DNA from 2 places in the Laedolimicola ammoniilytica genome. Region 1 is predicted to be linked to the other one. Evidence: riboswitches for the same ligand, from Rfam matches in the RefSeq annotation. Region 1 holds a riboswitch; the other holds the start of a gene.
What was found. Region 1 has a riboswitch for thiamine pyrophosphate ahead of thiS (sulfur carrier protein ThiS). Riboswitches for the same ligand answer to the same signal wherever they lie in the genome.
Positions count from the first base shown of each region.

Region 2: linked by a shared signal. The riboswitch ahead of OCV63_RS05070 (TenA family protein) and the one ahead of thiS (sulfur carrier protein ThiS) in region 1 are both predicted to bind thiamine pyrophosphate.

Region 1 covers NZ_JAOQKC010000007.1:16,997-20,550, reverse strand. The annotation lists tRNA gene OCV63_RS06645 (tRNA-Leu) at 112-196, shown strand; tRNA gene OCV63_RS06640 (tRNA-Leu) at 201-283, shown strand; gene OCV63_RS06635 (MATE family efflux transporter) at 450-1,817, shown strand; TPP riboswitch at 1,902-2,005, shown strand; gene thiS (sulfur carrier protein ThiS) at 2,084-2,278, shown strand; gene thiF (thiamine biosynthesis protein ThiF) at 2,280-2,915, shown strand; gene OCV63_RS06620 (thiazole synthase) at 2,958-3,554, shown strand, end outside.
Region 2 covers NZ_JAOQKC010000005.1:53,125-56,678, forward strand. The annotation lists gene OCV63_RS05050 (hypothetical protein) at 1-180, shown strand, start outside; gene OCV63_RS05055 (DUF4313 domain-containing protein) at 309-1,016, shown strand; gene OCV63_RS05060 (hypothetical protein) at 1,043-1,312, shown strand; gene OCV63_RS05065 (hypothetical protein) at 1,331-1,699, shown strand; TPP riboswitch at 2,086-2,185, shown strand; gene OCV63_RS05070 (TenA family protein) at 2,410-3,084, shown strand; gene thiD (bifunctional hydroxymethylpyrimidine kinase/phosphomethylpyrimidine kinase) at 3,081-3,554, shown strand, end outside.

The DNA of each region.
Region 1 (3,554 bases):
TTTAAAAATCGGATAAAAATTTTTGAAAAAAATTCGGGAAAACAGTTGACATTTGTTAAAAGCGGTGTTATTATAATCAAGCGCGTTGACGAAACGAGCAAACAACTAAATGCGGAAGTGTCGGAACTGGCAGACGAGCAAGACTAAGGATCTTGTGATTATTGCAATCGTGTGGGTTCAAGTCCCATCTTCCGCAGTGAGCAGGAGTGGCGGAATGGCAGACGCGCAGGCTTCAGGTGCCTGTAGTCGCAAGGCTGTGTGGGTTCAAGTCCCATCTCCTGCATAAAGGTCTCAGATGAATTCTGAGACCTTTTTGTTATGTAATAGGAGATCCTATGGGAGCCCCTATTACATAACAAAGATTCCTGCTTTTTAACAAAAATACTTGAAGTGGTATAAATAATGCGTTACGATAGGTCTGATTTCATACAAAGCGGAGAGAAATAAAGATGGAAGAGCGAAAGAAAACAAAAGAAATGGATATGCTGAACGGCGGTCTGGCGGGGAAGCTGATTCTGTTTGCGGTTCCGTTGGCTTTCAGCAGTATTCTGCAACAGCTGTTTAACTCAGCGGATGTGGCAGTGGTAGGCCGGTTTGCGGGCTCCCAGGCTCTGGCGGCAGTGGGAAGCTGTGTGGCACTGGTGGGAATTTTTGTCAATCTGATTGTGGGATTGGCGGTGGGCCCCAATGCGGCCCTGGCCAATCTGATCGGCCAGGGAAGGCGGGACAGCATAAGCCGGATGGTGCATACGATTATGACCTTCGGGGCAATGCTGGGAATAATTTTGCTGGCTGTCGGTATGCTGACGGCACGGCTGGTGCTGGAGGCTTCCGGAACTCCGGAAACAGTCATCAATGAGGCGTTATTATATATCCGCATTTATTTTATCGGACTGCCCTTCATGGTGCTTTATAATTTTGGCTCTGCCATTCTTCGAAGCTATGGCGACACGAGACGGCCCATGTATTATCTGATTCTGTCCGGCATTTTAAATGTGGTTCTGAACCTTCTGCTGGTCATCGTATTTGGTCTCGGCGTGGCAGGCGTGGCGATTGCAACGGTGATTTCCAATGTGCTGAGTACGGTGCTGGTAATGGTTTATCTCCATGCAAGAACAGATGAATTTCAATTCTACTTCCACAGACTGTGTATCGACGGCACGGATTTAAAAAAGGTACTGCTGATTGGAATTCCGGCGGGCATTCAGGGCGCGATTTTTTCCGTGTCCAATGTATTTATCCAGAGCGGGATCAATTCCTTTGGAGAGGACGCCATTGCGGGATCCTCCCTGGCGCTGAATTTTGAATATTTTACATATGATATTGCCAACGCCTTTGCCCAGGCGGCAGTAACCTTTACCAGCCAGAATTTTGGCGCGGGGAATCTGAAGCGCTGTAAGCGGATCTTCTGGCTTTGTATGCTGTTTGGAATGGGCTTTACCGAGATTTTGAGCATTATTTTTATGATCTGGGACGAATTTTTCGTAGGAATCTATACTATCAGCAGCAGTGTGGCGGTCTATGGCCTGGTGCGGATGCATCATGTCTGCTCGCTGGAGGGGCTGACAGCCACTTATGAGGTGGAGAGCGCGGCGCTCCGGGGTATGGGAAAATCCCTGGAACCCTCTATTATCACAATTCTGGGAACGGTTGTATTCCGTATGATCTGGCTTCTGACGGTATTTAAATGGTTCCCCACCTATGATATGCTGATGAATGTCTATGTAGCCTCCTGGGTATGTACGGGCGGCGCGATCTTTGTGGTCTGGTTTCTCTATATGCGAAAAATGGAAAAGCGCCAGACTGAACTTGTATAGGTGATATGTAGTAGAAATTGTACAGGAAAATTTTGAAAAGACCTTGTTCTTTTATGAAAATCGATCTATAATGCAAAAAGACAATAAAACAGACGGGAGCTTGTATACAGGCTGAGAGGAAGGTGTGACCTTCGACCGGGAACCTGATTTGGATAATGCCAACGTAGGGATACCTGAGCAAAAAGGAAAAACGGAAAGCTACCAAATCGGTGGCTTTCTTTTTTATTGCGTTTATTGCGAAAAATTATGGGACAGGAGAAGAAAGCATGGTAAAAGTAAACGGAACAGAACTTAATATCGCCGGAAAAACCGTGGCGGAATATCTGGCCGGAACCAATTACGATCTGAAGCGGATCGCGGTGGAGCGAAACGGCGATATTGTGCCAAAGGCACAGTACGAGACAGCGGTGCTGGCGGACGGCGACAGCGTGGAAGTAGTCAGCTTTGTGGGAGGCGGCTGAGATGATACCGACAAAGGAAGAATGGCACCGGGCTCTGGCAGCCCGGCATGGGGAAGCCTTCCAGAAAAGGGCCGAGCATACGACCGTGGCCATCTGTGGCCTGGGAGGCTTAGGCTCCAATATCAGTATCTGCCTGGCAAGAGTCGGCGTGGGAAAGCTGATACTGATTGATTTTGACCGGGTGGATATCTCGAATCTTCACCGGCAGCAGTACAAGGCAAGCCAGCTGGGGCTTCCGAAGACGGAGGCGCTGGCGGCAAATCTGAAAGAAATCGCGCCCTATATCGAGCTGGAGACCCATACGCTCCGTATTACGGAGGACAATATAGGAGAGCTTCTTACGGATGCGGACATCATCTGCGAGGCCTTTGACAATCCGGAGTGCAAAGCAATGCTGGTCAATGCAGTGCTGGAGAAATTTCCGGAGAAATATCTGTTGTCCGGCTCCGGTATGGCCGGTATGGACAGTGTGAACCGGATACAGACCCGGCGGGTTACGAAGCGGTTTTATCTCTGTGGGGACGGCGTCAGCGATGTGAAGGAGTGTGGTACGCTGGTTTCCAGTCGGGTCATGACCTGCGCAGCCCACGAGGCCCATATGGTGATACGGATTCTGGCGGGAGAGCCGGAGCCGTAGAAGAGTATAAAAAGCGAAATTTAAGAGAAAGAAGGTATACATATGAACAACGATACATGGACACTGGGGGGACATGAATTCCATTCCCGTTTTATTCTTGGATCCGGAAAATATTCCCTGAACTTAATCGAGGCTGCGGTAAAGGATGCGGGAGCGGAGATCATCACACTGGCGGTACGCAGGGCGAACACCAGAGAGCATGAGAATATCCTGGATTATATTCCGGATCATGTGACACTGCTTCCCAATACCAGCGGCGCGAGAACTGCGGAAGAAGCAGTCCGTATCGCGCGGCTGGCCAGAGAGCTTGGCTGCGGCGATTTCGTAAAGGTGGAGATTATGCGGGATTCCAAGTATCTTCTGCCGGACAATCAGGAGACCATTAAAGCCACCGAGATTCTGGCGAAGGAGGGCTTTGTGGTCATGCCCTATATGTATCCGGACCTGAATGTGGCAAGAGATCTGGTGAACGCAGGAGCAGCTTCCGTTATGCCGTTGGCGTCTCCCATTGGCTCCAATAAGGGCCTGGCTACAAAAGAATTTATCCAGATCCTGATTGATGAAATCGATTTGCCGATTATCGTGGACGCCGGTATCGGAAAGCCCTCTCAGGCCTGCGAGGCCATGGAGATGGGAGCT
Region 2 (3,554 bases), on a different contig from region 1:
GCTGCCACGGGCAGGCGTCTGTGGATCACCCAGGAGGGCACCCGATTTAGCATTTCCATTCGAAGGATGGATGAACAGCGGAATAACTATGGCCCTACCTATCGCATTACTTGTGAAAACAGGACAAAGCTGGCTCAGGTTCTGCGCTATCAGTTCGAGTCAAAGATTTTGGCTGTGTAGCTGACGATGACCAGAGAGGAACTGCATTCCTCTCCCTGCTCCGGTTTCCTTGTCCGGAACACACACCAACAAGCACCGGCAATCTGCATTTTTGCAGGCGGCCGGTACTTCTTTGGAGGAAAACGCTTATGAATACTCTCGCATTTACGCTGGGCGAACACCGAGCCCAGCTTACTTTGAAAATCAGTACATATCCCAACGGCAATCTCGCCATCAAGCTTTATGAAAAGGATCATGGCATCCTGATTTTGTGGGAAACCCTTACCACCAACTTAACCGGAATCCGGCCCGACCACTGCGCTTTCATCAATATAAAAGCCGCAGACGAACTTTTTCCGGCCTGGCTGTCAGACAATCACCTTGCGGAACCCACTGGACAAATTCTTGAATCGGATGGCTGTCTTTACCCTGAATACCTGTTTTATGGCAAAGAACTGGATGCCCTGGATCATGAGGGGCACACCCTCTACATCCGGCATCAGAAAGGCGAACTGGGGTGCCACTTTGAGCGGCTGTATATTGCCCTGCGCAGACTGGCGCGGGAAATCAACGGGTTCAGCTACACCGATTACAGCGGCTGGCGGTGTCTGGATGGGAGTTCCTCCACCCTGCCCCTCTGGATTGAGGCATCTGATCCTTCTCATGGCCGCAAATTCATCTTCACACAGAAAGGTCCCGCACTCCAGACTATCATCCGCTATGCCGATGGTACGGAGAAGCAGTGCATCTATCGGCGCAAAGAGGACATGGCAGGCGATCTGATGACCATGTTCCAGGATGAGCTGCGTGTTTACCCTCCCTGGTCTGAAGACCGAAGGAAACGGTACGAATATTAAACACGATAAAATAGGAGGACATCATCATGAAGATCCGTATCTATCCCAAATCCCTGTTGGAAACCATGTGGCAGCAGGACAAACTGCTGTTTACCCCAGAGGCGGAGCAACCACCCCTGTGTCTTCGGTGTGGTCAGCCGCTGGATTGCAGGCTGGTCATCAACGCCCTGAGCCGCTATGCAGATGTCCATATCTGCGAGGCGTGCGGTATGGATGAAGCCCTGCGTGATGCCAACCGTTGCCCACTCCCTCTAACAGAATGGGCAGCTGTCAAAAACGGTTTGAGCCAGCAGTAGACCGACTTTGAAAATCCGTTGCTGACTACTTCCTGCACCTTTGAAGATCTGTTTCAGCAGGGCTCCCGTCCTGCCAGCGAGATAGCCTATTCCCGTTCTGATTATGACGGATGGAAATGGTGGACCACCTGGCATCAGTGCCAAAAGGATACGCCTGTTCTGGAAGTTGCCCGTGAAATTGATGCTTTCCAGAATGCGCTGTTCCAACTGCCGGAGTTTCTGAATTTGGATACCCTGACACGGTTCTGCCGAGGGTACGCCCAGCCCACCAGCGAGCCCACCGAATTCAATTTGTATTCGGAAACTGCCCACTTTTATATCTGGCTGCGGTTAGTCACCCGGCATCGAGATTATAATGCCTATGTGCATTACTATCTGAAAGGTTAAAAATTTACAACGCACCGGATACAGTATGCCTATCGGCTCTGTATTCGGTGCGTTTTTCTCTCTTTATATACCGCACCATAATCATATCCAAAATATTTATGAAAAATTAGATGCCACAAATTCTATTGAGGGATAAAACAAAGCTATTATTTTAGGATACATTAGCCCCTTACTGTAACCCAGTGATAAAAAACGTCGGCGAAAAGGTGTCAAATCCTCCACATCTGTCTCTCCTTTTTTGTCCGTTTTCCCGCATTTAGAACCTCGTTTTGAGGGGAACAGGATAACTTTATCTAGCCGACCATGCGGAAAAACCTTTGATTTCCGTGGACTTTTACCGTCCTAAATGCGTAGACTTGACTTTTGGGGACTTTCTAACTATAATGATATTCAAGCAGGGGGACTACCTTGTAGTTGAGAAGGTTAAAACCTGACCCTTTGAACCTGTTGGCTAATACCAACGCAGGGAGCTAAAGAATACAGATTCGTATTTTTTGGACATTCTCTGTTTTGGGAATGTCCTTTTTTAATTGAATAAGATATGATATGTGTTTGCGAGGGAACTGAACAAGTTGAAAAAGGTAAGACCTGACCTCTGGACCTGTCGGCTAATACCGGCGTAGGGAAGCAATTTCTTACGCTCGTATTGCGTCTGAAAGAGCTTCTAATTGTTTTAGAGGCTCTATTTTTTTATCTTAGGAGGATCAAACATGGCATTTATGAAAGACATCTTAACCCACAACATTCCCATTTGGGAAGAATGTGCAGCTACCCCATTTGTGCAGGAAGTGCAAACTGGAAAGCTACCTCTTGAAAAATTCAAAAGATATATGATTCAGGATAGTATCTATCTGAAAAACTATGCCCGTATATACGGCAAGGCAATTTTTCATGCTGATACATTAAGAGAAATTCAGCTTTACTATTCCATGCTGAATTTTGTAAATGATACGGAATCAGAAGTGCGCCTGGATTATCTAAAGCAATTTTGCATGACGGATAATGATATTGAACTGATCGCTCCTCTGCCTGAAAATCAAAATTACATTGATTTCATGTTTGAGATTGCGTCACATGGAAAGAATGAAGAAATTTTAATGGCGGTTCTTCCCTGTATGCTAAGTTACAGCTATATATTCCGAAAATTGGCGGCTGTTCCTACAAGCAGACAGTCAAGATATTGGGACTTTATCAAAGATTATGCGGATGAACAATATGCAGAAAGCTGCAAAGAATGGTCTGCTTTTGCAGAGCATAAATGTGCCGGGTTATCAGTAGCAAATAAAAAGTATCTGGCTGATATTTTTGAAAAAGCAAGTTTGTTAGAGCTTGCTTTTTGGAAGATGGCCTATCGGAACGAGAGAATGGAGGAAAATGCAAAATGAAAAAAGTATTGTCCATTGCCGGATCAGATTGCAGCGGAGGTGCAGGTATTCAGGCTGATTTGAAAACTTTTTCTGCTCACGGCGTATTTGGAATGAGTGTTATTGTTTCTGTTGTTGCAGAGAACACCAGCCGCGTTATCGACATCCAAGATATTACCCCGGATATGATTGCAAAACAGATTGATGCCGTGTTTGAAGATATTGAAGTGAACGCAGTAAAGATTGGTATGCTTTCTACGCCAGAATGTATGAAAGCAGTGGCAATGAAACTATTACAATATAAGCCACAAAATATTGTAATCGACCCGGTTATGTATGCCAAAAATGGCTGCCCATTGATGAATCCTGCGGCGGTTTCCACCTTGATAGACACTGTAATTCCACTGGCCGATGTGCTTACTCCAAATATTCCAGAGGCAGAGAAAATAGCGGATATGCAGATTTCCACAGTTTCAGATATGGAGGCTGCC